Regions from separate parts of the Erwinia sp. E602 genome, predicted to be linked through region 4. Evidence: predicted binding sites of a transcription regulator. Region 4 holds the regulator's gene; each other region holds the start of a gene.

Region 1 (8,067 bases), 610 kb from region 4:
GCAATGGCGTTGCTGAAGGTTTTACCGGCTTCACGCACCAGCAGCCCGATCAGCTGCTGCAGCTGGCCCTCCATCATCACCGCCGCGCGCTGCAGAATGGCGGCGCGCTCCTGCGGCGGGGTGGCAAACCAGATCGGGCCGGCGCTGACGGCGGCATCCAGCGCGGCAGAAACCTCCTCTTCGCTGGCATGGCGCACGTAGCCCACAATATCAGCCGGTTCCGCCGGGTTGAGCACCGGCTGACTTTCTCCCTCTGCCAGCGGCGCGTCAATCAGCGGCGCGGCCTGCCAGCGCTGGCTGGCGCTGCTCAGCAGCGCGCTGGACAGCGACGCCAGGCGGTGCTCGTTGGCCAGATCCAGCCCGGCGGAGTTCTGCCGCTGTTCACCGTACAGCTCACGCGGCAGCGGGATCTTCGGATGCGGCAGGCCCAGCGCGCCTTCGGTCGCCGCCAGTTTTTCTACGGCGACAACCGGGTCGGCTACCAGCTCGTCCAGCGGCAGGGTGGCGTCGGCAATGCGGTTAACAAAGGAGGTGTTGGCACCGTTCTCCAGCAGGCGGCGCACCAGGTACGCCAGCAGCGTTTCATGGGTGCCCACCGGCGCATAGATGCGGCACGGGCGGTTAAGCTTGCCGTCGGCGATTTTGCCCACCACCTGCTCGTACAGCGGTTCGCCCATGCCGTGCAGGCACTGGAACTCATACTGACCGGGGTAGTAGTTGTTGCCCGCCAGCTGATAAATGGCCGCCAGCGTATGGGCATTGTGGGTGGCAAACTGCGGGTAGATCAGGTTCGGCACCGCCAGCAGCTTGCGGGCGCAGGCGAGGTAGGAGATATCGGTGTACACCTTGCGGGTGTAGACCGGATAACCCTCCAGCCCGTCGACCTGGGCGCGCTTGATTTCGCTGTCCCAGTAGGCCCCTTTCACCAGGCGGATCATCAGGCGGCGGCGGCTGCGCTGTGCCAGGTCGGTCAGGTAGTCGATCACCATCGGGCAGCGTTTCATATAGGCCTGAATCACGAAGCCGATGCCGTTCCAGCCCTCCAGCTCCGGTTCAAAGCACAGTTTTTCCAGCAGATCGAGCGACAGCTCGAGGCGGTCGGCCTCTTCGGCATCGATATTGATGCCGATGTCGTACGAGCGCGCCAGCAGGGTCAGCGACTTCAGCACCGGGTAGAGCTCGTCCATCACCCGATCGTACTGCGCGCGGCTGTAGCGCGGGTGCAGCGCCGACAGCTTGATCGAAATGCCCGGCCCTTCATAGATGCCGCGGCCGTTGGAGGCCTTACCGATGGCGTGAATCGCCTGCTGGTAGGAGAGCAGGTAGGCTTTAGCGTCTTTCTCCGTCAGCGCCGCTTCCCCGAGCATATCGTAGGAGTAGCGGAAGCCTTTCTCCTCCAGCTTGCGGGCGTTGGCCAGCGCTTCGGCGATGGTTTCGCCGGTAACGAACTGTTCACCCATCAGCCGCATCGCCATATCGACGCCTTTGCGGATCAGCGGCTCGCCGCTCTTGCCGATAATGCGGTTCAGCGAGGTGGAGAGGCTGGCCTCGTTATGGGTCGATACCAGCCTGCCGGTGAACAGCAGCCCCCAGGTGGCGGCGTTCACAAACAGCGACGGGCTGCGGCCAAGGTGCGACTGCCAGTTGCCGTTGCTGATTTTGTCGCGGATCAGCGCATCGCGGGTTGGTTTATCAGGAATACGCAGCAGCGCTTCGGCCAGACACATCAGCGCCACGCCCTCCTGTGAGGAGAGGGAGAACTCCTGCAGCAGGTTTTGCACCACGCCGGCGCGTCCGCCTGCACCTTTCTGGTGCCGCAGGCGGTCGGCCAGCTGATAAGCCAGCTTGTGGGTGGCTTCGGCCTGTGGGGCAGGCAGGCGCGCCTGCTCAAGCAGCATCGGTACCGCTTCCTGCTCCGGGCGGCGCCAGGCTGAGGTAATGGCAGCGCGGGCCACCGACTGCGGCAGAATGTGCTCCGCAAAGTCGAGGAACGGCTGGTGCGGCTGCTCCTGCAGCGGTTCGTCACCCTCCGCCGGGGCGTCCGGCGCCGCCAGCTCCGGCTGGCTGTTTCCCTGCTCCAGCTGCTGCAGGTAGTTGAAAATAGCCTGTTTAATCAGCCAGTGCGGGGTGCGGTCGATCTGTGCCGCCGCCTGCTTAATCCGTTCGCGCGTGGCGTCATCCAGCTTGACGCCCATCGTTGTCGTTCCCATGCCTGCTGCTCCTGCATTAAAGAGATAACCGTTCGTTGACAGCAATATCACTGATGTTGCAACTTTGTGCAACCTCGTTAAGTGTGACCCGGATCTCAACGTGTAAAAACCGAATTTCAGGCCGTTTTAGCAATACGGCACGCTTATTGCTGCAAAATCCCTGCCAGTTGAGAAGCCGCGTAAAGCCTGGTGATAGTAGGGTTATGTTAAGGTGCAACCCGCAGAAGTGTGATCGGGTGCAACCTGTAACAAGAAAGCAACAACTTCCTGGTGAATGCCCGACGGCGATGTGTTAAATCGTTTGTGCGTCGTAACCGTTTACGGCAGGATACCGCCCCCTCAGCACCGGCCCGCTGCGTCCGCTACGTTCCGGCCCGCGCAGCGCAGAGGCTGGGGATACTGATAATAAGTGGAGAACCTGAATGACTGTAAGTACGCCAATGATGGTGACATTTTGCGTTTATATTCTTGGGATGGTGTTGATCGGCTTTATCGCCTACCGCTCAACGAAAAACTTTGACGACTACATCCTCGGCGGCCGCAGCCTCGGCAGCGTGGTCACCGCGCTCTCCGCCGGTGCTTCTGATATGAGCGGCTGGCTGCTGATGGGCCTGCCGGGGGCGATCTTTATCTCCGGTATTTCGGAGAGCTGGATCGCCATCGGCCTGACCCTGGGCGCGTACCTGAACTGGAAAATCGTCGCCGGGCGCCTGCGCGTGCAGACCGAGCACCATGACAATGCGCTGACCCTGCCTGACTACTTCTCCAGCCGCTTTGAGGACAGCAGCAAACTGCTGCGGGTCATTTCAGCGCTGATCATTCTGGTGTTCTTCACCATCTACTGCGCCTCCGGCGTGGTGGCGGGCGCGCGCCTGTTTGAAAGCACCTTCGGCATGAGCTACGAAAGCGCCCTGTGGGCCGGCGCCGCGGCGACCATCGCCTACACCTTTATCGGCGGCTTCCTCGCGGTCAGCTGGACCGATACCGTGCAGGCCAGCCTGATGATCTTCGCGCTGATTCTGACCCCGGTGATGGTAATTTTTGCCGTCGGCGGCATCAGCGACTCGCTGCAGGTGATTGAGGCGAAGAGCATCGAGAATATCGATATGCTGAAGAACCTCAACTTTGTGGCGATTATCTCGCTGCTGGGCTGGGGGCTGGGCTACTTTGGTCAGCCGCACATCCTGGCGCGCTTTATGGCCGCCGATTCCCACCGTTCCATCCGCACCGCGCGCCGCATCGGCATGGCGTGGATGATACTGTGCCTCGGCGGCGCGGTGGCGGTGGGCTTCTTTGGTATCGCTTACTTTGAAAATAACCCCTCCGTTGCGGCCGGGGTGAACAACAACGCCGAGCGGATCTTTATCGAGCTGACGCATATCCTGTTTAACCCGTGGATTGCCGGTATCCTGCTGTCGGCGATTCTGGCGGCGGTGATGTCGACGCTGAGCTGCCAGCTGCTGGTCTGCTCCAGCGCGCTGACCGAAGATCTGTACAAGAACTTCCTGCGTAAAAACGCCAGCCAGAAAGAGCTGGTATGGGTCGGACGGCTGATGGTGCTGCTGGTGGCGGTGATCGCTATCGCACTGGCTGCTAACCCGGACAGCCGCGTGCTTGGCCTGGTCAGCTACGCCTGGGCCGGCTTCGGTGCCGCCTTCGGACCGGTGGTGCTGATCTCGCTGCTGTGGAAACGCATGACCCGCAACGGCGCGCTGGCCGGTATGGTGATCGGCGCGGCCACCGTGCTGATCTGGAAGCAGTACGGCTGGCTGGATCTGTACGAGATCATTCCAGGCTTCCTGTTCGCCAGTATCGCGATTGTGCTGTTCAGCCTGCTGGGCAAAGCCCCGTCAGTCGCCGCGCAACAGCGCTTTGACGCGGCCGAAGCCGAATACCGCTCGTAATACCTGTTGCTGCCGGGCACCCAGCCCGGCAGCCTCTTCAGCACTCAGCAACGCATCCCCCTCAACACCTCCCTGATATCTTTAGAGGTCGCCCTCAAATTTCAGCGATAGCGCTGGGCATCCCGCCTGGTTTCTGAGCGCATAGTTGCCCCGCGTTACAATTGCTTAATCATTCTGCCGTCACGGACCTGCGAAATATCCCACCGCCATCTTGTAATTGTGCAGGCCGATAATGATAATCGATATCGTTCTGATTTTACTTTTCTTTACCGCACCTGACTTAATTTCACAGTTTGAGGTTACCCGCATGTTTGTCCCGTTTCTGATTATGCTGCGTGAAGGGCTGGAAGCCGCGCTGATCGTCAGCCTGATTGCCAGCTACCTGAAGCGCACCCAGCGCAGCCGCTGGTTCGGCGCAATGTGGGTCGGCGTGGTGGTGGCGGCCGTACTGTGCCTGGCGCTGGGTTGGTTTATTAATGAAACCACCGGTGAGTTCCCGCAAAAAGAGCAGGAGCTGTTTGAGGGCGGTGTCGCGGTGGTGGCGGTGGTGATCCTCACCTGGATGGTGTTCTGGATGCGTAAAGTCTCCCGCAACGTCAAGGCCCAGCTGGAAGACGCGGTGGACAGCGCCCTGAATAAGGGCAACAGCAGCGGCTGGGCGCTGGTGATGATGGTGTTCCTGGCCGTAGCGCGTGAAGGCCTCGAGTCGGTGTTCTTCCTGCTGGCCGCCTTCCAGCAGGATGTCGGCTACGCGCCGCCGCTGGGGGCAATGCTCGGTCTTGCCACCGCCGTGGTGCTCGGCATGCTGATTTACTGGGGCGGCGTGCGCCTTAACCTGGCCGCGTTCTTCAAATGGACCAGCCTGTTTATTATTTTCGTGGCGGCCGGTCTGGCGGCCGGCGCCATTCGCGCTTTCCACGAGGCGGGCCTGTGGAACCACTTCCAGGACGTGGCCTTTGATTTCAGCAACCATCTCTCCACCCACTCGGTGTTCGGCACGCTGCTGGAGGGCATGCTCGGCTACCAGGAAGCGCCGAGCGTCAGCGAAGTGGCGGTGTGGCTTGCCTACCTGATTCCGGCGCTGCTGCTGTTTATGCTGCCAGCGCGCTCTGCGGTTAACCCGGCGCGCACGGCGCGCTAAGTTCTTCCGGCGCAGCCGCGCCGGGCTCACATAACAGACAGGGATTTACTCATGACTCAAACTTTCCGCCGTCAGGCTCTGAATGCCGCACTGCTGGCCGCGCTGACCTCTTCCGGTGCTGCGCTGGCCGCGACGGTTCCGCAGGTTAACGTCAGCGTGACCGACAAGCAGTGTGAGCCGATGTCGCTGACCGTTAACGCCGGTAAAACGCAGTTCATCATCAAAAACAACAGCCCGAAAGGGCTGGAGTGGGAGATCCTGAAAGGGGTGCTGGTGGTGGAAGAGCGCGAGAACATCGCGCCCGGCTTTACCCAGAAGCTGACCGCCAACCTGCAGCCCGGCGAATATGAGATGACCTGCGGCCTGTTAAGCAACCCGAAAGGCAGGCTGATCGTCAAAGACACCGGAGCCAAAGTCAGCAACGGCAAGCAGGACGTGCTGCAGCTGGCCGGCCCGATCGCGGAATACAAAGCCTACGTTACCGGGGAAGTGGTTCAGCTGGTAGCCGGCACCAAAGCCTTTACCGACGCGGTAAAAGCCGGCGATCTGGAGAAGGCAAAGTCGCTGTACGCGCCAGCCCGCCAGCACTACGAGCGCATTGAGCCGATTGCCGAGCTGTTCTCTGACCTCGACGGCAGCATCGACGCCCGTGAGGATGACTTCGAGAAGAAAGCAGAAGATCCGAAGTTCACCGGCTTCCACCGTCTGGAAAAAATCCTGTTTGGTGATAACACCACAAAAGGTGCGGATACGTTCGCAGACCAGCTGTACAAAGATACCCTCGATCTGCAGACCCGCATCAGCGAGCTGGCCTTCGCGCCGGGCAAAGTGGTGGGTGGCGCAGCAGGTCTGATTGAGGAGGTCGCTTCCAGCAAAATCTCCGGTGAAGAAGATCGCTACAGCCGTACCGACCTGTGGGACTTCCAGGCCAACGTTGACGGTGCGAAGAAGATCGTCGATCTGCTGCGCCCGCTACTGCTGAAAGCCAACCCGGAACTGCTGGCAAAAGTGGACGGTAACTTTAAGAAGGTGGATACCATTCTGGCTAAATACCGCACCAAAGACGGCTTTGAATCTTACGAAAAACTGACCGATGCCGACCGCACCGCCTTAAAAGGTCCTGTTACCAGCCTGGCTGAGGATCTGGCGCTGCTGCGTGGCACCCTGGGCCTGGACTAACCGATTATGGCAAAACCACTGGACGCGCCAGCTTCGGCCACGCGTCGTCGTTTACTGAAGGGCATGGGCATCCTTGGCGGTGCCCTCGCCGCGGCCGGCGGCTGCCCGGTCCATGCCGCACCGGCTGAAAATTCGTTTTCACCGGGCGCGTTATCGCCGGCGGCGCGTCAGCAGCGGCAGCCGTTTTACGGCCCGCACCAGGCCGGCATCGTCACGCCGCAGCAGGCGGCGATGATGCTGGTGGCGTTTGACGTGCTGGCCAGCGACAAAGCCGACCTGCAGCGCCTGCTGGCGCTGCTGACCCGGCGCATTGCCTTTCTGACCACCGGCGGTAAAGCGCCGGCGGTGACCAATCCGCAGCTGCCGCCGCTGGACTCCGGCATTCTGGGCGAGGATATCTTCCCGGATAACCTGACCATTACCCTGTCGGTCGGCTCGTCGCTGTTTGATGAACGCTTTGGCCTGCAGGGGCAGCAGCCGCTGAAACTGCAGCGCATGACCCGTTTCCCGAACGACGCGCTGGACGCGGCGCTGTGCCACGGCGACCTGCTGTTGCAGATCTGCGCCAATACCAACGACACGGTGATCCACGCGCTGCGCGATATTATCAAGCACACGCCGGACCTGCTCAGCGTGCGCTGGCGGCGCGAGGGGTTTATCTCCGATCACGCCGCGCGCAGCCAGGGTAAAGAGACGCCGATCAACCTGCTGGGCTTTAAAGACGGCACGGCTAACCCGGATTCGGCGGACGCCGCGCTGATGAACAACATCCTGTGGGTCACCGAAGGGCAGGGGGAACCGGCCTGGGCGGTGGGCGGCAGCTATCAGGCGGCGCGCATCATTCAGTTCCACGTCGAGTTCTGGGACCGCACGCCGCTGCGCGAGCAGCAGACCATCTTTGGCCGCGAAAAGCTCAGCGGTGCACCGTTAGGGATGACAAAAGAACACGACGTGCCGGACTACGTTGCTGACCCGGACGGCGAAGTGATCCCGCTGGACGCACATATCCGGCTGGCCAACCCGCGCACGGCGGAAACGCAAAGCAGCCTGATGCTGCGGCGCGGCTACAGCTATTCGCTGGGGGTGTCGAACAGCGGGCAGCTGGATATGGGATTACTGTTTGTCTGTTATCAGCACGACCTGGAGAAAGGCTTCCTCGCGGTGCAAAAGAGATTAAACGGTGAGGCGCTGGAAGAATATATCAGGCCGATTGGCGGCGGCTATTTCTTTGTGCTACCGGGGGTGGCGGACGCCCGGCATTACCTCGGGCAGTCGCTGCTTGAAGCGTGATGAATAGGCGATTATTGCGCCACTCCGGCAGGTTCCGGCGCTATTTCCGGCGATGTCTTAAAAGGTTCATATTGCCGTTAAAATAACTAACCTTTTGATTTATATGTGTTGTGTTAAAACTAACCGCCGTGGCTTATTTGCCAGGCGGTTTTTTATTCTCTCCGGGTAAATTTATTGTTGCATTCGCACTCAGTTTTGTTGCACTTTATTCACAGCGGTAGTCTGAATGTGTTTAAGTCCCACACAGGAGTCGCGAATGGTAACGTCCTTCTACGGACATAATGGTTACACTCTGAAACACAACGCCGGTAGTTGTGCTGGCCTCCCTCTCACTTCGCTCTTT
Region 2 (8,067 bases), 1.7 Mb from region 4:
GGTCGGCCAGCAGCCAGCGCATGCCGTCGATCAGGCCGCCGCGCCAGCACAAACCATCGTGGCCGCCGGCGTAGATGCGAAAATAAATCGCGTGACCGCCCGGCTGCAGCGCTTCATGCATCTGCTGGCTGAGCGCCGCCATATCGCCTTCGCGGTCGCCGGCCTCCATAAAGATCTTCAGCCGCGACGGCGGCAGCGCGCCGCTTTGCACCTGCGCGGTCAGCCAGCCGGTTTGCCCGTTCAGATCGCCGTTAAACTCTTTAATCAGCCGTACTTCCGGCCACCAGAATGAGCCGGACTGGCTGAGCACCCGACCAAAGCGCTGCGGCCAGTGCAGCCCGGCGTACAGCGCCGCCAGCCCGCCGTAGCTCTGCCCGGCCACCACCGTGTGGTCGGCCTGCCCGCTGAACGACACCTTTTCCCTTACCAGCGGCAGCAGCTCCTGCTGCAGCGCCTGCCAGAACGCCGCGTTACAGGGCAGCTCCTGCTCGCGGTGGTGCATCGTGATCGCGTCAACAAACAGCCAGACCGCCGGCGGCAGCTGGCCGCTCTCCGTGGCGCAGTCCAGCGCGGCAAAGGCCGGCTGCCCCTCCACCCAGTTCTGCCCGTCAAGCAGGATTGCCAGCGGCCGCGTCTCCGGGGTCGGGTTGGTACCGGTGGTGTAGATCCAGATGCGGCGTCGGTTGCCCAGCAGTTTGCTCTCCCAGCTGAAGCTGTGCAGGCGCTGCGGGTCGGCCAGCGCCGGTTGACCGGCGTCCAGCTGATGCCAGGCCGACTGCTCCTGCGCGCGCGGCATATGGGCGGCAGAGAGCGGATGGCGCTGGCTGCTGTAGTGCGGCGCACGGGGGTTAAGCGGATCGGCGATGGCAAACGGGAACAGCGAAATCCACCATTCGCGCTGCTGATGCGCGCGCGCGGCGGCATCGCCGCTGAAGGCGGGCGGCAGCTGGGCGCTGCCCGCCGGGATCAGGCAATAGCTGCCGCGCCAGCGGGCGTCGACCGTGACTGACCAGTGCCAGACGTCGGTGCCCGGCAGGCGGTGCAGGCTCTGCGGCTGTGGGTGATGATGATCGGTGACGCAGTTAATGCTGATATAGACCTGACGCACCGGCGAACGCGTTTCATCGCCTGCCGGATCGCGCCAGAAAAAGCTTATCAGCAGCGCGTCGTCGTCCGCTGTTTCGATCAGCGGCGTACCGCAGTGCGCCAGTTCTCGCCACCAGGCCTCTTCCCCGACGTGGTCAGCGGCCAGCCAGCCGGCGGCACAGCCGCGCGGCTGCGCGTGAGGGAGCAGCGACTTCGCGTTTATCACGATTTTTTCCTTAGTTCACAGTGAGATGTCGACAGGTTATCTGCATCGGCATCGACAAATATAATAATGCTAATCTGAATAGTATTGAGAACTATTTACATTTGCAATAATATGCGTTCGCGCTGCTGATAATGGTGCTAACTCCTGTGGGTGTAAGGCTTTTTTCGCGCAGCAATAAAAGTAACCCACCCTGCTGGGGCGAAGGGTTACCCATGTTCGCCGGATCGCGCCTAAAAAAGGGCGACCGGCCTTCTCTGGTGTTTATTTAGCAAGGCTGTCGTAAGACAGGGATAACGATGAAGACTGAACAAAATAAACCGGCAAAATCCGCTATAACCCTTCCCGCTGAGGCCTGCGGAGTGCGCCTGCTGCTGGCGTCCTCGCTGCTGCTGTTGCCCGCCATCCATGCCGTGGCCGCGGCGGACGCAACGCTGACCGTAACCGCTGAGGCTGGCGAAAGCGTCACCGCGCCGTCCGGCGGTATTGTGGCGAAAGAGAGCGCTGCCGGCACCAAAAGCGCCACTCCGCTGCGCAAAACCCCGCAGGCGATCTCGGTGGTCACCCGCGAGCAGATGGACGACCAGCGGCCGGCCTCGGTTGCCGACGCACTGAGATACAGCAGCGGCGTGGTCACCAACTATCGCGGTAACTCCAACCGCAACGATGAGGTGATCAGCCGCGGCTTCCGCTACGCGCCGAAGCTGCTGGACGGCCTGCACTTTGGTCTTTCCAGCGAAAACGGTGGCGCAGGGCAGTTCGATCCGTGGCTGCTGGAGCGGGTGGAGATGGTGCACGGCCCGGCCTCAGTGCTCTATGGCCAGGTCAGCCCGGGCGGGCTGCTGGTGATGACCAGCAAACGACCGACGGCGGAGAGCATTCATGAAGTGAAGCTCAGCACCGGCAATCATCACCTGGGCGAGGCGGCGTTTGATTTTGGCGGGCGCTTAAATGATGACAATACGCTGTTCTACCGTCTGAACGGCATCGGCAGCATTAAGCATGAAGAGGTGAAGGGCAATAAGCAGCAGCGCATCGCCATCGCCCCGGCCATCACCTGGCTGCCAAATGAAGACACCAGCTTCACGCTGCTGACCAGCTACCAGTATGAACCGAACGCCGGGTCGCGTAACTTCCTGCCGGCGCTGGGCACGCTGCTGCCGACCAGCGTCGGGTATATCCCGTATGACTACAACGTCAACGCCAACGATCCAGAGTATTACAAATCGCACCGCAGGCAGCTGTCGATCGGCTACGAGCTGGATCACAGCTTTAACGAGGCGCTCTCCTTCCAGCAGAACCTGCGCTACACCCACCGCGATGAAGACTATAAATATATCGTTTATACCTTCAACGATGATGCCAACGACCATACCATCGGCCGCCGCCCGCAGCATGAAACCGCGCTGACCAACGAAGTGGGGGTGGATAACCATCTGAAAGGGCTGTTTGCCACCGGCGACGTGCAGCATACGGTGCTGGGTGGGGTGGATTACCGCTACAGCCACGTGAACACGCGGATTACCCGTCAGGATGCCGACTACACCGACTGGAGCAATCCGGTTGATATTGACGTCAATGAGAGCGCGTTCTACACCTCGCTGGACACGCAGAAAACCCTGAATCAGGTGGGCGTCTATCTGCAGGATCAGCTGGAGTGGAACAGATTTAACCTGCTGATCTCCGGTCGTAACGACTGGTCGCAGGGGCGTCTGTGGGACCGCACCAGCGGCGGCACCGATAAAACCGTTAACGACAGCAAGTTCACTTACCGCACCGGCCTGCTGTACGCCTTTGACTCCGGCGTTTCACCGTACGTCAGCTACAGTACCTCGTTCGAACCGGTGCTGGAGAACGCCAGACCGGGCAGCGGCCCGCTGAAGCCGACCACCGGTAAGCAGGCGGAGATCGGCGTTAAGTATCAGCCCACCGGCAGTGATGCGATGATCACCGTCTCGCTGTTTGATATTGAGCAGAAGAACGTCGCCGACTTCTACTGGGACAGCGCGCTCGCTACCAGCTACTACCGCCAGATCGGTAAGGTACGTTCGAAAGGCGTGGAAACCGAACTGCACGCGCAGCCGGTTCCTGAGGTAAAGCTGACCGCCGCCTATACCTACACCGCCGTGGTCACCAAAGAGTCGGTGGATGCCTCGCAGGTCGGCCACAGCCCGGCGGCAATCCCGCGCCATGCGGCTTCGGCCTGGGGCAGCTACAGCGTCCTCAACGGCCCGCTGGACGGCCTTACCCTGGGTGCAGGCGTGCGCTATACCGGTACCGCGCCGGGCAGCGACGACGGGGTTTACACCGTACCGCACTACACGTTGTATGACGCGATGGCGCAGTATGAACTGGGTAAAGCGGTGCCTTCACTGCGCGGCGCCACGCTGCAGCTCAACGTGCAGAACCTCAGTGACAAGCATTATGTGGCCTCCTGCAGCGGTGACTCCGCCTGCTTCTACGGCACCGGTCGCTCGGTAATTGCGTCAGTTGACTACAAATGGTAACGCCTTCAGGGCGGTTGTCTGACGCTTTGTTATGACAACCTGCCTTTAATCATCCGGGCCGCCTCTACAGGCGGCTTTTTTCTGGCATTTTTTGAACCCCGTCCGCGTTTTTTAACGGCTAACCGCGCTGGCTTTGCGGCACCGCACCGAAGCCTTACCAGACTGGTAAAAAAATTCCCGCGAATGTTCAGACCCGTTACGCATGGCGACGTCGTCCGGGCAAAACGGTGTATGATAACGGCCCACGTCAGCCGCGCCAGCCAACTATTGATGTCGCCACAGGAGGATCCCGTGAATCAGCACCAGCGTGAACATATTGCCACCGTGATGGCACACCTGTCTGAACCTGCACGCTGGCTGGCCCGTTCGCCGCAGGAGCAGCTGATCGGCGACTCCTGGCAGCGCTGCGTCACGCATCACGGTCTTGAGCCGGGGCGCATGCAGGAGGCGCGCATCCTGCCGTGGCAGCAGCTGCGCGAACACCGCCAGCGTATGGAGGAGTTCCGCCATATCGCCCACCACGGCCTGACGCAGCTCTATCAGCAGATCGCAGCGGCCGGCTACGTGCTGCTGCTGACCGACGCCAGCGGCATTACTGTAGATTACCTGGGCGATGCCCACGCGGAGGTCAGCCTGCGCCGCGCCGGGCTGTTTCTTGGCGCAGAGTGGACCGAAGCGGTAGCCGGCACCTGTGCGGTCGGCACCGCGCTGGCTACCGGCAGGGCGCTGACCGTGCACCAGACCGATCACTTCGATGCAACCCATATCCCGCTGACCTGCAGCGCCGTACCGCTGTTCGATCCCGAGGGGCAGCTGCAGGCGATTCTGGATATTTCGGCGCTCAGCTCGCCGCAGCCGCGCGCCAGCCAGCATCTGGCGCTGCAGCTTGCTCAGGTCTGGGCTGCGCGTATTGAGAACGCCTGGTTTGCCCATCGTCACCAGAACAACTGGACGCTGCAGCTCAGTGCGGGTGCACCCTTTGTCGGTGGCAGCCCGGAATTTTTGATCGCCTTCGACGATCGCGGACGGCTGGTCGGCCACAACCACCGTGGCCAGCGCCTGCTGGAAGGCGAGCTGGGGCTTAGCGCGCCGCCGCCGGGTGACAAAAGCGCGCTGCTGGGGATGCCGATCGAGCGTCTGTTCAACACCACCCTCGACTGCCTGCCGCAGTGGCTGGCCGGCGGGCAGCCTGCCACGCTGGATCAGGCGCGCAGCGGCGATAAGCTGTTTGTCACGGCGGTTGCACCGCTGCGGCCGGCACGCCGCGCCGCGCACGTATCTGCGGACCTGCACGCTGCACGAGAGGGCGTTAACCGCCCGTCCGCGTCCGCCGTTCTGCATGCAGCCTGCGGTGTCGCTGACCGTCCCGCCGCGGGCGCGTCTGCCGATCTGCACGCAGCGCGCGGTGTCGCGAACCGGCCCACCGCGCACGCGTGCGCAGAACTGCCCGCACCGCTGGCGGCACTGTGTGGCGGCGATGCGGCCCTGCATCAGCAGCTGCAGCGTGCCGCCCGGCTGCTTAGCGCCTCGCTGAACCTGGTGGTGCAGGGTGAAACCGGCAGCGGCAAAGAGTACTTTGCCCGTGCCTTCCACCAGGCCAGCGATCGCCGGGCACGGCCGTTTATCGCCGTTAACTGCGCGGCGATCCCGGCACAGCTGATCGAGAGTGAACTGTTTGGCCATCTGCCCGGCAGCTTCTCCGGTGCCGGCAGTAAGGCGCGGGCGGGACTGATCCAGGCCGCAGACGGCGGCACGCTGTTCCTCGATGAGATCGGCGATATGCCGCTGGAGATGCAGACCCGGCTGCTGCGGGTGCTGGCGGAAAAAGAGGTGCTGCCGGTGGGGGGAACGCGGCCGGTGAGGGTGGATATTCGGGTGATTTCGGCCTCGCACCATCGGCTTGAGCAACGGGTGGATCAGGGGCATTTTCGCGCCGATCTGTTCTGGCGCTTGCAGGGCGCACGCGTGACGCTGCCCGCACTCCGCGATCGCAGCGATCTGGACTGGCTGATCGACACGCTGCTGGACGGTAAAGCGGAGCTGGCACCCGCCGCGCGCCGCTGTGTACAGCAACATCGCTGGCCCGGTAATCTGCGCGAACTGCGTAACGCGCTGGACTACGCCAGCGCGATGAGCCTGAACGGGCGTATTGAACCTGCCGATCTGCCGGACACGCTGCAGATGAGCGGGCAGGGCATCGCCAGTGCAGAGATTTTTCCCCGTGCCGCAGCGGCGCAGGATCTTGTTATGAACTCAGCTACGTCCGGGGCGTCTCAACAGGGGGCGCTGTCGTATGCCGGTGCGGCAGACCATCCGGCAGCCCCTGCGACCGGGCACGCCGGCGCGTCAGGTCACGGAGCTGCCGCCGCCTGCAGCGGACAGAAAAACCCACCGGGCTTACCGCCGGAAGCGCAGGAGCTGGAGCAGCATCTGCACGCCGCCCGCTGGAACCACAGCGCCGTGGCGCGCCTGCTCGGTATCAGCCGAATGACGCTCTACCGCCGTATGCAGCGATACGGCATACGGTCGCCGCTGCACAGGAGTTAATGGGGGCGTATTGAGCAGGGGCACATACTGTGGGAAGAGTAACCTGCGCACCGTAACGGGTGTAACGTGCGCAGGCTGGGCTGATGGCCGCGAAGGCAGGCTTCTTCAGGGGAACAAAGATGCGGCCAGCGTGCCGTTAGCGGCCGTGCTTAGTCCTGCGGCGGACGCACCAGGATTTTCACCTGCTGTTTCTCTTTGACCAGCGCGTCAAAGCCTTCGGTGACCAGCTGCTCCAGCTCGATGCGCTTGGTGACCAGCTTGTCGGCCTGGAAGTAGCCCTGGGTCATCAGGTCCATCACCGCCGGGAAGATATGGCGATAGGCGATAATGCCCTTCACGCTGCGCTCGGCCAGCACCACTTTGTTCGGGTGGAATGAGGCTTCACCTTCCCAGATCGAGACAATAACGGTTTCGCCTTCATAACGGGTGCTGTCGATGCACTGCTTAAGCACCACCGGCACACCGGTCACTTCATAGGCCACGTCAACGCCACCCGCGCTCAGCTCGCGAATTTTGGCCACCGCATCTTCTTTGCTCGGGTCGATCACCACTCTGGCACCCAGTTCGCGGGCTTTCTCCGCACGCAGTGGCGACAGCTCCACCACGTAGATTTCCGCCGCCCCGGCCGCGCGCAGCGCTTCAATGACCAGCAGGCCGATTGGGCCGGCACCGAATACCGCCGCCTTGTCACCCGCTTTCAGCTTGCTCATGCGTACCGCGTGCAGCGCAACGGCGGCCGGTTCAACCAGCGCACCCTGCTCATAGCTCAGCGCGTCCGGCATGCGGTGCACCATATGCTCGGCCACCACGGTAAAGCTGGAGAAGCCACCGCCGCCGCCGGACAGGCCATGGAAGCCGAGGTCGCCGCACAGGTTATATTTGCCTTCGCGGCAGGCTTCACACTGCTGGCAGGAGAGGATTGGCTCGACCACCACGCGGTCGCCGGCCTTAACGCGGGTTACGCCGCTGCCCACCGCCACCACTTCGCCGGAGAACTCGTGGCCCATCACGATCGGCGCAATGTCATGGCTGATTTTATGCGGCTGGTCGACCGGAACGAAGATCGGCCCGGCCAGATACTCATGCAGATCGCTGCCGCAGATCCCGGTCCAGGCGACTTTAATCTTGACCTGACCGGCGGAAACCTGGGGCTCTTCAATATCATCGATGCGGATGTCGCGTGCTTTATACCAACGAGCTGCTTTCATACTGTCTCCCTGAGACTGGCTTAACCCTGTCCATTGCTGTGCCTTATGCATCAGCCGGAGCAGAGACTCGCGCAGGGAATTGCGAAAAGCGTGCCAGGATCGGGAGGTTAAGTGAAGTTGTTTTAATTCAATGGGTTAATTTTGACCGGAACCACTGTGCCGGGGTGCACCGGGCGGGATGTGACACCTGTAACAGCGACAGGTGTCACCTGCGGGTGGCTTGTTATCTGTCCTGGCCATGGCGTAAGGCCCGCCGTGTTTTTACGCGACCCGTGCCGTGGCGGCACGGGTGCGATTCAGTCAGCCGCAATAGCGCGCAGGCAGCAGATACGGTACTGCCGCAGAATCAGCGGAACGGCGGTTCATCAAAGGTGCGCAGCTTGCGCGAGTGCAGGCGGTCGCCCTCGGCGCGCAGCAGGTCGATGGCGCGAATACCAATCTGCAGATGTTCGGAGATTGCCCCCTCATAGAAGCGGTTGGCCTGGCCCGGCAGCTT
Region 3 (8,067 bases), 1.5 Mb from region 4:
CCGGCGCGGTATACGCCGTTATTCAGCCGTGGGTAGACCTGCGCGTTCAGCGCGTCAATCTGCCCGCGCAGCGCGGCCGGGTAGAGATCGAGGCTGTTATCAGCCAGGGTACCGAAGCCGCTGTTGAGCATACGCACGATATCCGCTGACTCGTTGCTGACGATGGTGCCGGTTTTTTTATCCCACAGCACCGGCACGGTGGCGCGGCCGGTAAAGCCGCCGTCGGCGCGGGTATAGAGCTGGTGCAGATACTCCGCGCCATTCAGCGTATCGCGATCGGCACCGGGGAAGTCGCCGAAATGCCAGCCTTCGTCGGTCAGTTGCGGCTCCACCACCGAGACGCTAATCAGCTGCTCCAGCCCCTTCAGCTTACGGGCGATCAGCGTGCGCGAAGCCCACGGGCAGATCAGCGCGACATACAGGTGATAACGATCCGCTTCGGCGATAAAACCGCCGTCTCCGGTCGGGCCTGGTGCGCCGTCCGGCGTTACCCAGTGGCGGAAGCTGGAGATCTGGCGGACAAAGCCGCCCTGTTCATCGGTGGCCTGCACCGGGTGCCATTCGGCGGTCCACTTACCGTTAACCAGCATAGGGGCTCCTTACAGGCGTTTTGCGGCGGGCAGCGAGGCTTTCAGCGCGTATTTACCGTCGCCGATCAGCGCCAGCACCAGCAGGCTGATGGCCCAGAAGACCGGATACTCCCAGCCGCCGTTCGGGTTGGTGAACCAGAAACCGGCCGCGCCGTGAACGGTAGCAACCGCACCCACCAGCACCGGGATCAGCAGCAGGGCGGCGATGCGCGGGCGGTAGCCGACGATCAGCGCCACGGCACCCAGCACTTCCCAGGCGATAGTGACGTAGGCCAGGCCGCCGGGCAGGCCGATCGAGGCGAAGAATTTGGCGGTGCCCGCCGGAGTGAAGACAAAAAATTTCAGGCCAGCGTGCGCCAGGAACAGGATGCCAAGGGAGAGACGCAGGATCAGCGCGGCCCAGGGAGCGGTACGGGTATCAGTCATGTGATGTCGCCTGTGCAGAGGAAGTCGGAAGTTGATAAGGCAGACTGTACACGGATGCCACAGGGTTTATTATCCGCCCGGAATGGCAAACATTCCTTCCGAAATGGAAGTAATCAATCTGTGCGATCCTGGCCTCGGTTACCAGCCCCGATCCCACTCCGGCTGCCCGGCAAAATGGCTGACCAGAAAGTCGATCAGCGCCCGCACTTTGTGGGCGAGGTGGCGTGCCGGCGGGTAGACGGCATACAGACCGAGCGGAGGCACTTCATGCGCTGCCAGCACGGTACGGATCGTGCCGCTGCGCAGCGCCGGGGCAGCGATAAAGGTGGGTAGCAGGGCGATGCCCAGCCCGCTTTTCGCCGCTGTCAGGCTGGCTTCGGCGCTGGAAAAGTGCAGGCGACCCCGTACCGGCTGGCTGATCGGTTCGCCGCCGACGCTGAATGTCCAGTTGTTCGGATCGCGAAAGTTGGTGTCGATAATGCAGTGGTGATCGGCCAGCTGCTGGCAGCTGAGCGGCGTGCCGTACTGGCGCAGATAGTCGTCGCTGGCGGCGGTGACCACACGGATATCACTGAGGCGGCGGGCAATCAGGCTACTGTCGCTGAGTTTGCCAATGCGGATCGCGACATCGAAGCCTTCATCCACGATATTGACCAGCCGGTCGGAGAAACTGACATCCAGTGCGATCTCCGGGAACTCGCGGGCAAAGGCGATCAGCGCAGGGGCCAGCGGACCGCTGCCGAACGAGACCGGCGCGCTGATCTTCAGCCGTCCCGACGGGCGGCCCGCCGCCAGCCGCACCGAGGCATCGAGCGCGTCCCACTCGTCGAGCAGATTTTTCACCTGTTCAAAATAGGCCTGGCCAACCTCGGTGGCCGCCAGCGCCCGGGTGCTGCGCTTCAGCAGCTGCACCCCCAGCTCGCGCTCCAGTTTAGAGACCAGCTTCGAGGCCTGGCCGCTGCTGGTGCCCAGCCGGGCGGCGGCGGCGGCAAAGCTGCCCAGCTCCAGCACCGCCACAAACATGCGATCGCACTCCAGTCGTTCCACCCCTTGCCCCCGTGCCGCGTTAATGTCCGGCTATTAAAGCAGTTCCTGGCGGCAGGCGGCAGCAAAACCTGACACCCGCGGCAGCACTTTTCATCAACAACCGCACCAGGTGACGGCTGTCTTAAAGCGCGATCGACTAAGATGGAGGTTTCCCGCCGGATAAGTGAGCCTGCCTTATGCTGTTCAGCCGTATTGAAAGGATGATCGATGTGTTTCGCCCCGCCCCGGACGCCACGCCGCCGGACGGCGTCTGGCGTTTTTATCTCTACTATCTGCGCCAGGTGTGGCCGGGCTTTGCCGTGCTGCTGGTGATCGGCCTGATCGCCTCGCTGATTGAGGTGGCGCTGTTTCGCTACCTGAGCCGGATTATCGACCTGGTAAACGCCGGCGGCGCGGCCAGTTTCTTTCGCGATCACAGCGGTGAGCTGCTGTGGATGGCGGCGGTGGCAATGCTGCTGCGGCCGCTGTTTATCGGCCTGCACGACCTGCTGGTGCACCAGACCATTAACCCCGGCATGACCAATATGATCCGCTGGCAGAACCACAGCTACGTGCTGCGGCAGAGCGTCAGCTTTTTCCAGAACGACTTTGCCGGGCGCATCGCCCAGCGCATTATGCAGACCGGCAGCGCGCTGCGCGACTCGGCGGTGCAGGCGGTGGACGCGCTGTGGCACGTGCTGATCTACGCGGTGACCACGCTGGTGCTGTTTGCCGAGGCCGACTGGCGGCTGGCGATGCCGCTGGTGGTGTGGATCGCCGGCTACGTGCTGTGCCTGCGCTACTTTGTGCCGCGCATCAAGGCGCGCTCGGTGGCCTCGTCGGACTCCCGTTCGCGGCTGATGGGCAACGTGGTCGATGGCTACACCAATATCACCACCCTCAAGCTGTTCGCCCACGGCGACCTGGAAAGCCGTTACGCCCGCGAGGCGATCGGCGACCTGACCGAAAAAACCCGTCATCAGGGGCGCATGGTGACCGGTATGGACGTGGTAGTGACCACGCTGAACGGCCTGCTGATGGTCAGCACCACCGGGCTGGCGCTGTGGCTGTGGAGCCAGTCGCTGATCAGCGTCGGTGCCATTGCGCTGGCCACCGGGCTGGTTATTCGCATCGTCAATATGTCCGGCTGGATCATGTGGGTGGTTAACGGCATCTTTGAAAATATCGGCATGGTGCAGGACGGGCTGAAGACCATCGCGCAGCCGGTCAGCGTGCAGGATACGCCGCAGTCCGCTGCGCTGCGCGTGCCGCGCGGTGAAATTCACTTCGACGCCATCCGCTTTAACTACGGCGGCGAGCGCCGGGTGATCGACGGCCTGCAGCTGACCATCCGCCCCGGTGAGAAGATCGGCCTGATTGGCCCGTCCGGCGCCGGTAAATCGACGCTGGTCAACCTGCTGCTAAGGCTGTATGACCTCAACGGCGGGCGTATTCTGATCGACGGCCAGGACATTGCCGGCGTCAGCCAGCAGAGCCTGCGCGCGCAGATTGGTATGATCACCCAGGACACCTCGCTGCTGCACCGCTCCATTCGCGATAACCTGCTCTACGGCCGCCCGGACGCCAGCGAAGCCGAACTGACGCGCGCTATTCATCAGGCGAAGGCCGACGAGTTTATCCCGCTGCTGGCCGATCCGCAGGGGCGCAGCGGGCTGGATGCCCACGTCGGCGAACGCGGCGTCAAGCTCTCCGGCGGCCAGCGCCAGCGCATCGCTATCGCCCGCGTGCTGCTGAAGGATGCGCCGATCCTGATTATGGATGAGGCCACCTCGGCGCTGGATTCGGAAGTGGAGGCGGCGATACAGGAGAGCCTGGAGACGCTGATGGGCGATAAAACGGTGATCGCCATCGCCCACCGGCTGTCGACCATTGCGCGGATGGACCGGCTGGTGGTGCTGGAACAGGGGCGCATCGTCGAGATCGGCAGCCACGCGGAACTGCTGGCGCAGGGCGGGCTGTATGCGCGGCTGTGGCAGCACCAGACGGGTGGGTTTGTTGGCGAACAGTAAGCCACCGCCAGCGGGATTAAGGGCGCGCCTGTAAGGCGCCCCGGACAGGGCGTTAATGGCGGTCCGCTGCCGTTATCCGGCGGCAGCGGGCTGAGGCCTGGGTTTCCCGCCTGCGGCACCGGTGGCTGCCTGCCGTACACAGGGGCCGGCAGCAGGTCGCTAATCGTGGGTCTGTCGGTAAGGCAGCGCTTCCCGCGCCTCTTCTGCCCAGGCGCGCACGCCGTCACGCTCCTGCTGCAGAAAGTCCGCCACCGCATCCTGCAGGCCGGGGTGGCGCAGCAGGTGCCAGGAGTCGGTAAGCACCGGCTCAAAGCCGCGGATCAGCTTGTGTTCGCCCTGGGCTCCGGCGTCAAAGCGCTGCAGCCCGTGGGCCATCGCGTACTCCATTCCCTGATAGAAACAGGTTTCAAAGTGCAGGTGGTTAAACTCCGCCAGGCAGCCCCAGTAGCGGCCGTAGAAGGTCTGGCCGTCGACCAGGCTGAAGGCCATCGCCACCGGCTGCCCGTCGTGGCTGGCCATCACCACGCGGATCGCGGCGGGCATCCGCTCCGCCAGCAGGCTGAAGAAGGTGCGGGTCAGATAGGGCTGGCGGCCGCGCACCCGGTAGGTGCTGGCGTAGCAGGCGTAAACGAAGTCCCACTGCGCCTCATTCAGCTCATGGCCCTGATACCAGTCAAAGCTGAAGCCCTGTTTTGCCACCCCTTCACGCTCCTTGCGCAGCTGCTTGCGCTTGCGCGAGGTCAGCGTATCAAGAAAGTCCTGAAAGTCGCGGTAGCCGCGGTTGTGCCAGTGATACTGACAGCCGAGGCGCGGCAGCCAGCGCGGGTCTGCTGCCAGCTCTGCGGCCAGCCGGGCATCGCTGAAGTTGATATGGCCGCTGTACAGCTGCTGCTGTGCCAGAAAACCGGGCAGCGCCTGTAACAGCCGCCCGCCCGCCGCCGCATCCCCTACCAGCCGCGCGCCGCTCACCGGGCTGAGCGGCACCGCAGACAGCCATTTCGGGTAATAGGGGATGCCCGCCCGCTGGCAGGCGTCGGCCCACGCGTGATCGAAGACGTACTCGCCCATCGAGTGGCTTTTCACATAGCCGGGCAGCGCCGCCAGCGGGCGACCCTCCTCGATCCACAGCAGATGCTGCGGCTGCCAGCCGGTGGCGGCGCTGACCGAGCCGCTCTCTTCCAGGCTGGATAAAAAGGCGTGGCGCATAAAGGGCTGATCGTCGGGCAGCAGGGCGTCCCACTGACTGGCCGGGAGATCGGCCAGCTGCGTCAGAAGGGTTAGCGACATCGGTGAACTCCGGGTTGGCGGCAGCAGAGCCCCTACGTTGACCGCTTTTGTCGCCGCGATCAATGCTTCTGTGTATTTCTGGTGGCTCGCACTGAATCATTACTCATTCTCATTATCATTTGTGTTTGCTATTCTTGCTGCCCTTACCTGCGCGGTGCTTCGCGCGACGTTTTCCGGTCTCAGAGGTGATGTATGGCAGCAGTACAGGCGTATCGCTTATTTAACGTGGTTCTGGCGCGTAAACGGGAACTCTCTCCGTCGATGCTCTGCTGTACGTTCAGCGGTGAAGAGTTACGGCAGATAAAAATCGACGCGCCGGACCAGCGTATTAAGCTGCTGCTGCCGTCGCTGAGCGGCAAACCCTCCCGGCTGATTAACGAAGAGGTGCACTGGTGGGAGCGGGTCTGCGCCATGCCGACGGAAGATCGCCCGATCCTGCGCACCTACACCCTGCGCAACGTTAACGCCGAAGCCGGTGAGATCGACGTGGAGTTCGTGATGCACGGCACCGAAGGCCCGGCCTCTGCCTGGGCGCTGGGCGCACAACCGGGCGACAGCTTGCAAATCGCCGCGCCAAACCGCGCCCACGAGGCCGACAGCGGCGGCTATGAGTGGGCACCGCACCCGCAGGTGCAGCAGGCGCTGGTGGTGGCGGATGAAACCGCCTTACCGGCCGCCAAAGCGATTATCGAACAGCTGGCAGGCTGGCCGCAGCCGCCGCAGGTGCAGCTGTTTGTTGAGATGCCGGCGCGCGGTGACTGGCTGGATCTCAGCGAGTACCCGTTCGTTGAAGCCCACTGGCTGGCACGCGAGCACGGCGAGCTGCGCTACGGTGAAGCGCTGCTGGCGGCGGTGAAAGAGCACGTCAGGCTGCCGGAGCAGGCGCAGGTGTGCCAGGACGTGCGTGAAGAGGGCGAAGGCGAACTGCTGTGGGATCGCGCCGCCAGCGATAACCGCCTCTTCCACGGCTGGGTGGCCGCCGAATCCAGCGCGGTGAAGCATCTGCGCCGCTACCTGATCGGTGAGCGCGGGCTGGCGCAGGAGACCATCAGCTTTATGGCCTACTGGAGCCAGGGGCCGCGCCGTAAGTAACGTTGCTGCGATCCATAATCAGCGGGCAGGCGGTCTTTAACGTATTGTAGAACCAGCTTTTGGCGGTGATGTCACCAATTTCGGTATGGCCGTACAGGCACACTTCCAGGTTCGGAACCTGGAACGGCAGCTCGACGATCCGGCCGTTGCCGCGTGCGGCGTAGATCGCCGCCGCGCTGGAGGGCAGCGTCGCCAGCAGATGGCTGGCGGCGATCAGCTCGCCCAGCGCCGCAAAGTGCGGCACCTCCAGCGCGATATTCCGTTCCACGCCATACTCCCTGATCCGCTCTTCCACCAACTGATGGCCGCTGATGGCCGACACCAGAATATGCTGCTCGGCCAGATACTGCTCCAGCGTCATCTCGCCGCCGATGCGCGGATGGCGGCAGTTCAGCAGGCAGACGTAGCGCTCATCCATAATCCGGTCACGCTGTGCCAGGGTAATGTTCTCGTTGCGGCTGCACAGCGCCGCGTCGACCTTGCCGGTCAGCAGCCACTCGTTCAGCTTCTGCATCTCAATCGGTATCACCTCCAGCCGCACGTTTGGTGCCACCTCACGCAGGTGTTTCACCAGCCGCGGCAGCAGCAGCAGCTCGCCGAGGTCGGAGAGGGCGAGGCGGAATTTGTGAGAGGATGTTTCCGGAGAGAAGCTGCGGGTTTCGGCCACCGCCTTTTCAATGCCGCTCAGCGCCCCCTTAAAGACCCGGTAAAGCTGGCTGGCGGTGGAGGTGGGCAGCATGCCTTTACGGCTGCGCTTAAACAGCTCATTTCCGGTCTCAGCCCGCAGCCGTGCCAGCGCGTAGCTGGCCGAGGGCTGGGTGATAAACAGGCGGTCGGCGGCGGCGCTGACGCTTTGCGTTTCGTAAATGGCGATAAACACCCGCACCAGGTTCAGATCCATATTGGCAGACATATAGCCCCTGTCTATTGTTACAGATTTATTTTATCTATTTGAACTATTTTAAGTGCGGGCATACCATGCCTTCCATAAATTTTTGATATGTTCTGCAATTTTTTTCATATCCCAATAAATTCAATAAAATCATAACAATAATCATCCTTTCTTTTAGGTTTGGAGTGGGGCGGCCAACGCCCGTCATCGCGGAGAGTCAACAATGAAGAATGAAATCGTGGACGTGATCGTCGACTGGATCGATCAGCATTTAGAGGAAGGTCTGAACATTGAGGCGGTGGCGGCGAAGTCCGGCTACTCGAAATGGCACCTGCAGCGCGCGTTTAAAGAGCAGCGCGGTATTACCCTGGCGACCTTTATTCGCAGCCGCCGCCTTGAGCAGGCCGCGCAGTGCCTGATCGATTCGACCAAAAGTATTATGACCATCTCGATGGATCTCGGTTTCTCATCCCAGCAGTGCTTCCAGCGGGTGTTTAAAAAGCATTTCAATATCACCCCGCGCGACTACCGTATTCAGCACCGTCAGTATCACTGAGGCCGGAGGCCGTTATGCCGCATATCGTAAAACGTGCAGTGCTGCTCGCCGCGTTGTCCGGCACCCTTGCGGCAACAGGCGTGCAGGCCGCGGCGAGCCCTGGACACAGAGCCAGCCAGGCGACCACCGCTGATGGCCGCAGCAGCCCCTGGGGCTATGAGCAGCAGC
Region 4 (8,067 bases):
GCTTTGACACCATCACCCGCGATTTACTCGGCAGGGGCTGGAACCAGATTAACGGCCTGTCGGTGGCCTTCGTGCTGGGCATTCTTACCTACGCCTATATCTCTGCCAGCGGAGCGATTATCCAGCGCACGCTGGGGCTGCTGGATATCCCGCTCTCCGCGCGCAGCGCCGGGCTGCTGTTTACCCTGCTGGTGGCGCTGTTTATCTGGCTCGGCACCGGCGTGGTCAGCCGCATGACGCTGATTGTTCTCGGGGCTAAGCTTGTCACTTTCCTGACCATTTTTGGCGGCCTGCTGTGGCACGTACAGCCCGCCACGCTGCTGGATAGCGCGGCTGAAGGCGGCCACTATCTGCCTTACCTGTGGATGGTGGTGCCGTTTTGCCTCGCCTCGTTTGGCTATCATGGCAACATTGCCGGGCTGAACCGCTACTACGGCCACCATGCTCAGCGCGTCGGCCGCTGCCTGATTTACGGCACGCTGCTGGCGCTGGCGATCTACTTTATCTGGATCCTCGGCACCATGGGGAACATTCCCCGCCAGGATTTCCGTGCGATAGCCGCGCAGGGCGGCAATATTGATGTGCTGGTCGCGGCGCTGTCCGGCGTGCTGCACAGTCCTTACCTCAACCTGCTGCTGAATATCTTCTCCAACTTCGCGGTCGCCAGTTCGTTTCTCGGCGTCAGCCTCGGCTTTTTTGACTACCTGGCCGATCGGTTTAACATCGATGGCACGCACGGCGGGCGGCTGAAAACCGCACTGCTGACCTTCAGCCTGCCGCTGGCGGCGGCGATGCTGTGGCCGGACGGCTTCCTGGTGGCGATCGGCTACGCCGGTCTGGCCGCCACCATCTGGGCGGTCATCACTCCGGCCCTGCTGGCCTGGAAGGCGCGGCAGCGCTTTGCCACGCCTGCCTGGCGGGTAAGGGGCGGAGCCATTCCGCTTGCGCTGGTGCTGGCCTTCGGCGCGCTTAACGTGGTGGTCTCGCTGCTCTCCTACGGCAACTGGCTGCCGGTGTGGAGCGGCTAACACCCCGTTCATCTGCGGGGATGATGCATCTGGCGGCATTGAGCAGCGCCGATCGGCGGCAGCTCCACGGTGCATTACCGGTGGTGATGTTTCATCAGGGTGTCGGCAACGGGAATAGCTGGCAGCTGTGGCAGCCGCAGCATCCGCCGGCGGTGAGCGGCAGCGTGCAGATCCGTAGCGTCAGCGGAAAACGGTTCAGCCGGGTTGAGAGTCTGTAATCGGAGATGTGCAGTAGGGAAGAGAACCGGTGGCAGGCCACCGGTTTTACAACAGGGGGGATTACTTGTCGTGCAGAGTTTCGTCTTCGCGGCAGTCGCCGAGAGCGCAATGGCCGTACAGGTACAGGCTATGGTTGCTCAGTTTGATACCGTGACGCGTGGCGATATCACGCTGACGGGTTTCAATCGATTCATCACTAAACTCAATTACTTTGCCGCAGTCCAGGCAGATCAGGTGGTCATGATGCTGCTGCTGGGTCAGTTCGAAGACAGATTTACCGCCCTCGAAATTATGACGGGTCACGATGCCCGCATCGTCGAACTGGTTAAGTACGCGATATACGGTCGCCAGACCAATCTCTTCGCCCATATCAATCAGGCGCTTATACAAGTCTTCCGCACTGACGTGATGGCCCTCAGGTTCCTGAAGCACTTCCAGAATTTTCAGTCGTGGAAGCGTGACTTTCAGGCCGGCCTTCTTTAATGCGGTGTTGTTGTCAGTCATGCGGATATTGTCCTGTTACTTAGCTGGTCACTTAGAGGCTGAAAGCCCTGAACATCGGTTGACGCTAAAGTTAGATGCGTCCCAGTATAGAACTGATACTTTAAAATGAAAACCGTCAGGGGGAAGTAAGCCACTACCGGATGTAAGGGATTGTACCATGACATCCGGTGTAGCCCGAACCCAAAATTAATTCGTTAACATTTCGGCCTTCCTCTGCCTGAGGCGCTGATTGCGACAATCGTCACAGCAAGGCGGCAGGGGGAGGAGAAAGCAGGTAACCGATGGGGTTATTGTACAGTTTTGGTGGTTAAAATTTCAAATATCTATCGATTACTTCTATAGGAAAAACCACTGGCCGGGTGTGAGGCAGCCCTCACTCCGGCCGACTGGCTTAAGCTTCGATGATCTCTTTTAACTGAAGTTCATCAAAAATTTGTTTTACCCACTTCTCAACGCGATCGTTGGTCAGCTCAGGCTGGCGATCTTCATCAATGGCGAGGCCGAGGAAGTGGTTATCATCGGCGAGACCTTTAGAGGCTTCAAAATGGTAGCCTTCGGTTGGCCAGAAGCCTACCAGCACCGCGCCGTTTGGCTCGATAATGTCGCGCAGGGTACCCATCGCGTCACAGAAGTACTCTGAGTAGTCTTCCTGATCGCCACAGCCAAACAGGGCAACCAGTTTACCATTGAAATCAACCTCTTCCAGCGTCGGGAAGAAGTCGTCCCAGTCACACTGGGCTTCACCATAATACCAGGTCGGAATGCCCAGCAGCAGAATATCGAAGGCTTCCAGGTCTTCTTTGCTGCTTTTGGCAATATCACGAACCTCTGCAACGTCTTTACCCAGTTGCTTCTGGATCATCTTTGCAATGTTTTCCGTATTGCCCGTATCGCTGCCAAAGAAAATGCCTACGATTGCCATGAGTTTGATAACCTCTTGAATCTTAATGGTATGGTGACTGCAAAATGGTTTGCATATAGCGCTAATAATAGCAGACTGCACTCAACGGATAAATGCGAAATGCCGCTGGTTTTGTCGCTTTGTGCGTAGCACTGCGGCCAGCGGCTCAGGATGGCAGGTGCTGTAACTGAGCCAGCAGCATCTCTTCAATCAGCTCGCTGCGGCTCATATTGCGCGCTTCCGCCAGCTGATTCAGCGCGTCAACCGCCTCGCTGTTCATTTTCAACTCAACGCGCTTAAGTCCGCGAACCTTGTCGCGCTTGAGCTGGTTGCGTTTGTTGATCCGCAGTTGCTCATCACGCGTAAGCGGATTGGTTTTCGGTCGTCCCGGGCGACGTTCGTCTGCAAACAGATCGATCGTGGTGCGGTCCGTGTTTTCTTTTGCCATAGGTCGGTGATTACTGAAAAGGCTGGGTTCTGATGAATTGGGCCGTCATGCCGCCTGAAAAACCATCAGCGGCAAAATTTTTGCGCGCCATCATACCCCACGCAAACTCATGACGACAATGATTTAACAACCCGGCTGAAGCATTTGTTTTTACAGCGCAAAAAAACGACGAATTGTGCGTAAAACCGCATCAGGCTTCTCGGCATGCACCCAGTGACCGGCCCCGGCCACCACGTGTGCCCGCGCCTGCGGGAACTGCGCCAGGATGGCTCCCCGGTAGTCATCACGGATATACGGCGACAGCTCACCGCGAATAAACAGTGCCGGGTGGGGCCACGCTGGCTGCGGCTGCCAGCCGATAATTTGCCCGTAGCAGGCTTCGATCGCCGGCACGTTAAAACGCCACTCACCGTTGTGAAACGATTTTAGCAGGAACTGAATCACGCCCTCTTCCGCCAGCCGTTCCCGCATCAGGGTAGCCGCTTCCGTGCGCGAGGTGATGCCAGCGGCAGTCACCGCCTTTAGCGCGGCAATGATCTCGTCGTGGTGGCGGGTCGGGTAAGCCACCGGCGCGATATCGATCACCACAATTTCTGCGACCCGCTCAGGTGCCAGTGCGGTCAGCGCCATGGTGATTTTTCCGCCCATCGAGTGGCCAATGGCGCTGAAACGGTCGATGCCCAGATCGTCCAGTGAATCGAGAACATCCTGCGCCATCTGCCGATAGTCCATCTCGCTGGCGCGCGGCGACAGGCCGTGGTTGCGTACGTCAAACTGAACGATCTGGCGGTGGCTCTTCAGCTCACGTGCCAGGATCCCGAGATTATCCAGGCTGCCAAACAGGCCGTGGATCAGCACCAGCGGGCAGTCACCGCTGGCGGATTGTTCAGATTGCAGGCGGACATTCAAATTCATGGCAAAGTTCTTACAGGTGGACGGAAGGCTTAGGGTATCATGGATCCCACAATTTCTGTCGCGTGCGGCACAGACTGCAAAGAGCATTTTTTGCGGTAAAGTCTGAGTTTTACCGCGAAGTGGCGTTGTGGCTACACCCTGGCAGAATTTAACTTTATAATCCTGATGTTAGAACGGCAAAAAATGGGCATTCCCGCCACCGCGCTGGCAATAGCCGCTACATTGATTGTGTTCTGATACAAGCCATTACCGTACTGGATAAAGATGAAAACGATCGAAGTCGACGAAGAGCTGTACCGCTATATCGCCAGCCACACTCAGCATATTGGTGAAAGCGCATCGGACATTTTACGCCGCATGCTGAAGTTTACCGCCGGTCAGAGCGCCCCCGCGGCGGCTGCCCCGGCACGGATTTCAGCCGTCGCTACTCAGCCTGCTGTCGCTGTCGCTGAGGCACGGCCACAGGATCGCGTGCGCGCGGTGCGTGAACTGCTGCTGTCCGATGAGTACGCCGAGCAGAAGAAAGCGGTAAACCGTTTTATGCTGATTCTGTCGACGTTATACGGTCTGGATGCTCAGGCATTCGGCGCAGCAACGGAGTCGCTGCACGGCCGCACGCGCGTCTATTTCGCCGGCAATCAGCAAACCCTGGTTCAGAACGGCACCCATACCAAGCCGCAGCACATTCCCGGCACGCCGTACTGGGTGATCACCAATACCAATACCGAGCGCAAACGCAGCATGGTGGAACACATCATGCAGTCCATGCAGTTCCCTGCGGAACTGACCGACAAAGTTTGCGGAACCCTCTAACTGAAGCGTCAGGGAGAAGCGCCAATGGCCAGACACCCCCGTGCCGGACAACCCGCCCGGCAGAGCGATTTGATAAACGTTGCACAATTAACCTCACAGTATTATGTGCTGCAGCCTGAAGCAGGCAATGCAGAGCACGCGGTGAAGTTTGGTACTTCCGGCCACCGCGGCAGCGCGGGGCGTCACAGCTTTAACGAGACGCATATCCTGGCGATTGCCCAGGCGATTGCCGAAGAGCGTAAAAAAAATGGCATCACGGGGCCGTGCTATGTGGGGAAAGATACCCATGCGCTGTCTGAACCGGCGCTGATCTCGGTACTGGAAGTGCTGACGGCCAACGGCGTGGATGTAATAGTGCAGCTGGATAACGGCTATACGCCTACGCCCGCCATCTCCAATGCGATTCTCGAACACAATAAAACGGCGACCGCGCAGGCCGACGGCATTGTAATTACCCCGTCGCACAACCCACCGGAAGATGGCGGCATCAAGTACAACCCGCCAAACGGCGGTCCGGCCGATACCAACGTCACCAAAGTGGTTGAAGACAGGGCTAACGCGCTGATCAAAGCCGGACTGAAAGAGGTGCGCCGCATCAGCCTCGATCAGGCGTGGGCCAGCGGCCATCTGCAGGAGAAAGATCTGATCCAACCGTACGTTGAAGGTCTGGCACAGATCGTTGATATCGCGGCGATTCAGAAGGCCGGCCTGAAGATCGGCGTCGACCCGCTTGGCGGTTCCGGTATCGCTTACTGGCAGCGCATTGCGGAGCATTACAATCTGGATCTGACCATCGTTAACGATGCCGTCGACCAGACTTTCCGCTTTATGCACCTCGATCATGACGGCATTATCCGCATGGACTGCTCGTCCGAGTCGGCGATGGCCGGCCTGCTGGCGCTGCGTGATAAGTTCGATCTGGCCTTCGCCAACGATCCGGATTACGACCGTCACGGCATTGTGACCCCGGCCGGCCTGATGAACCCGAACCACTACCTGGCGGTAGCGATTCAGTACCTGTTCCAGCATCGCCCGCAGTGGGGCAAAGAGGTAGCGGTTGGCAAAACGCTGGTCTCCAGCGCGATGATTGACCGGGTGGTGGCGGACATTGGCCGTAAGCTGGTGGAAGTGCCGGTGGGCTTTAAATGGTTTGTTGATGGCCTGTTCGACGGCAGCTTCGGTTTCGGCGGTGAAGAGAGCGCGGGGGCCTCGTTCCTGCGCTTCGACGGCACACCGTGGTCCACCGATAAAGACGGCATCATCATGTGCCTGCTGGCTGCAGAGATCACTGCGGTAACCGGTAAGAATCCACAGCAGCACTACGATGAGCTGGCGGCCCGCTTCGGCGCACCAAGCTATAACCGTATCCAGGCACCGGCAACGTCCGCGCAGAAAGCCGCGCTGTCTAAGCTCTCGCCGGAAATGGTCAGCGCCGCGACGCTGGCCGGTGATCCGATCACCGCCCGCCTGACCGCCGCGCCGGGCAACGGTGCCTCGATCGGTGGTCTGAAGGTGATGACGGAAAACGGCTGGTTTGCCGCGCGTCCGTCCGGTACCGAAGACGCCTATAAGATCTACTGCGAAAGTTTCCTCGGCGCTGAGCATCGTGAGCAGATCGAGAAAGAAGCGGTTGAGATCGTCAGTGCGGTGCTGAAAAACGCCTGATCGTCGGCACTCTGAACAGGCAGCTCAGCGATGAGCTGCCTTTTTTTTGCCAGAATCAGGGCAGGAACCGGTAGCCAACGCCGGTTTCGGTCAGCAGATGCGCGGGGCGCGCCGGATCCTGCTCCAGCTTTTGCCGCAGGTGGCCCATATAGATGCGCAGGTAGTGGCTGTGCTCAACGGCGTTTGGTCCCCAGACCTGCACCAGCAGCTGGCGCTGGGTCATCACCTTGCCGGGATGGTTCAGCAGGCTGACCAGCAGACGAAACTCAATCGGGGTCAGGTGCAGTTCGCTGCCGGCGCGGGTCACGCGGCGTGCGGCAATATCCACCGTGATATCGGCGAAGGTCACCACCGGCGTTACGCTGTTTTCTCCTGCCGGGCGGTGGCGCAGCGCCACCCGCACCCGGGCCAGCAGTTCACCGACGCTGAAGGGTTTGGTCAGGAAATCATCGGCACCGGCATCCAGCGCGGCGATCTTATCCTGCTCATCGCTGCGGGCGGAGAGCACGATCACCGGCAGGCTGCTCCACTGGCGGACCTCACGAATAAATTCCCCGCCGTCGCCGTCCGGCAGTCCCAGGTCGAGGATCGCCAGCGCCGGTTTACGGGTGGCGGCCTCAATCAGCCCGCGGCTCAGCGTGTCGGCATCCACCACGTGGAAGCCTTCTCCCTCCAGCGCTTTGCGTAAAAAGCGGCGGATCTCTTTTTCATCTTCGACGATCAGGATAGTGGTCACAGCACCTCACGACAGGCTGAAAGGCGATATATACCGCCCGTATTGCGCTTAATCTAGCAAAAAGAGCGGATGGCGTCTGTGTTGCCAGGCAGTAGTCGCCAGCAGATGAGGTCTGCACGCCTGAAAATCCATCGGCGCGATCTAACGCCCGCTTTCACCAAAAGGCACCGCGGCACAGCAGCGTTACCACTGAACCTGACCGTTGCTGCAGCGGGGGGCAGTCTTGAGTCGAAAATGCGAAACTTAAATTTAACCTTGGTGTAACAAAATTACGGCCACAACGGTTAAATTCCGTTCTTTACACGTTAAAGTGGTCGGATCAGTAGTAAAATTACACCAGACGCGATACACTTTTGCTCAGATAACCATCAATCTTAAATTCCCTTAACGGAGGACGTATGAGTCACTATCATCACTATTCATCAACGCGGGTCTGTGTACGTCGCTGCGCCGCACTGCTTATTGGCGTGCTGGCGCTGCCGGTGATGCTGTTCCGCTCCGACCGCGCGCGTTTCTACAGCTATCTGCACCGTTTCTGGCTGAAGACCAGCGATCAGCCGGTCTGGCTGAGCCAGGCAGAAGCGGCAGGCATCGATTTCTATTAAGCCTGCCGTTTCCTGTCATACCGATCCCGCCGCCGGCGGGATTTTTTTTACCCGTAGTCCGGTGAGGCGGTAAGAAACAGGTGAGCGCACGGCAATTCTGCGCTACACTTAAATCTGTACAAGAATTTTGAGGTTGTATAACTATGAGCGAAAAAATTCCTGTTGGCATCAGCGCCTGCCTGCTGGGTGAAAAAGTCCGTTTTGATGGCGGCCACAAGCGCAACGAATTTGCC

What was found. The regulator Fur, encoded in region 4, represses iron uptake genes when iron is present. The targets are predictions, from matches to a motif close to ATAATAATGAGAACNACTATCAA.
Region 1: efeU (iron uptake transporter permease EfeU) is a predicted target of Fur. The motif match lies at 4,347-4,369, and genes of this name have one in related genera.
Region 2: fes (enterochelin esterase) is a predicted target of Fur. The motif match lies at 1,391-1,413, and genes of this name have one in related genera.
Region 3: GKQ23_RS02105 (siderophore-interacting protein) is a predicted target of Fur. The motif match lies at 5,456-5,478, and genes of this name have one in related genera.

The regions. Positions count from the first base shown of each region.
Region 1 is NZ_CP046582.1:2,861,840-2,869,906, reverse strand. It holds gene putA (trifunctional transcriptional regulator/proline dehydrogenase/L-glutamate gamma-semialdehyde dehydrogenase) at 1-2,210, opposite strand, end outside; gene putP (sodium/proline symporter PutP) at 2,633-4,114, shown strand; gene efeU (iron uptake transporter permease EfeU) at 4,422-5,255, shown strand; gene efeO (iron uptake system protein EfeO) at 5,307-6,434, shown strand; gene efeB (iron uptake transporter deferrochelatase/peroxidase subunit) at 6,441-7,724, shown strand.
Region 2 is NZ_CP046582.1:1,779,504-1,787,570, forward strand. It holds gene fes (enterochelin esterase) at 1-1,312, opposite strand, end outside; gene GKQ23_RS09530 (TonB-dependent siderophore receptor) at 1,609-3,816, shown strand; gene GKQ23_RS23845 (sigma-54-dependent Fis family transcriptional regulator) at 4,108-6,363, shown strand; gene GKQ23_RS09545 (2,3-butanediol dehydrogenase) at 6,513-7,571, opposite strand; gene GKQ23_RS09550 (AMP nucleosidase) at 7,918-8,067, opposite strand, start outside.
Region 3 is NZ_CP046582.1:158,847-166,913, forward strand. It holds gene GKQ23_RS02080 (glutathione S-transferase family protein) at 1-590, opposite strand, end outside; gene GKQ23_RS02085 (DoxX family protein) at 600-1,016, opposite strand; gene GKQ23_RS02090 (LysR family transcriptional regulator) at 1,155-2,063, opposite strand; gene GKQ23_RS02095 (ABC transporter ATP-binding protein) at 2,240-4,072, shown strand; gene GKQ23_RS02100 (GNAT family N-acetyltransferase) at 4,232-5,359, opposite strand; gene GKQ23_RS02105 (siderophore-interacting protein) at 5,552-6,451, shown strand; gene GKQ23_RS02110 (LysR family transcriptional regulator) at 6,414-7,364, opposite strand; gene GKQ23_RS02115 (helix-turn-helix domain-containing protein) at 7,567-7,899, shown strand; gene GKQ23_RS02120 (hypothetical protein) at 7,914-8,067, shown strand, end outside.
Region 4 is NZ_CP046582.1:3,473,662-3,481,728, reverse strand. It holds gene mtr (tryptophan permease) at 1-1,028, shown strand, start outside; gene GKQ23_RS17485 (hypothetical protein) at 1,049-1,246, shown strand; gene fur (ferric iron uptake transcriptional regulator) at 1,308-1,751, opposite strand; gene fldA (flavodoxin FldA) at 2,143-2,673, opposite strand; gene ybfE (LexA regulated protein) at 2,819-3,100, opposite strand; gene ybfF (esterase) at 3,251-4,015, opposite strand; gene seqA (replication initiation negative regulator SeqA) at 4,280-4,828, shown strand; gene pgm (phosphoglucomutase (alpha-D-glucose-1,6-bisphosphate-dependent)) at 4,853-6,493, shown strand; gene kdpE (two-component system response regulator KdpE) at 6,549-7,229, opposite strand; gene GKQ23_RS17445 (YbfA family protein) at 7,628-7,834, shown strand; gene GKQ23_RS17440 (2-thiouracil desulfurase family protein) at 7,978-8,067, shown strand, end outside.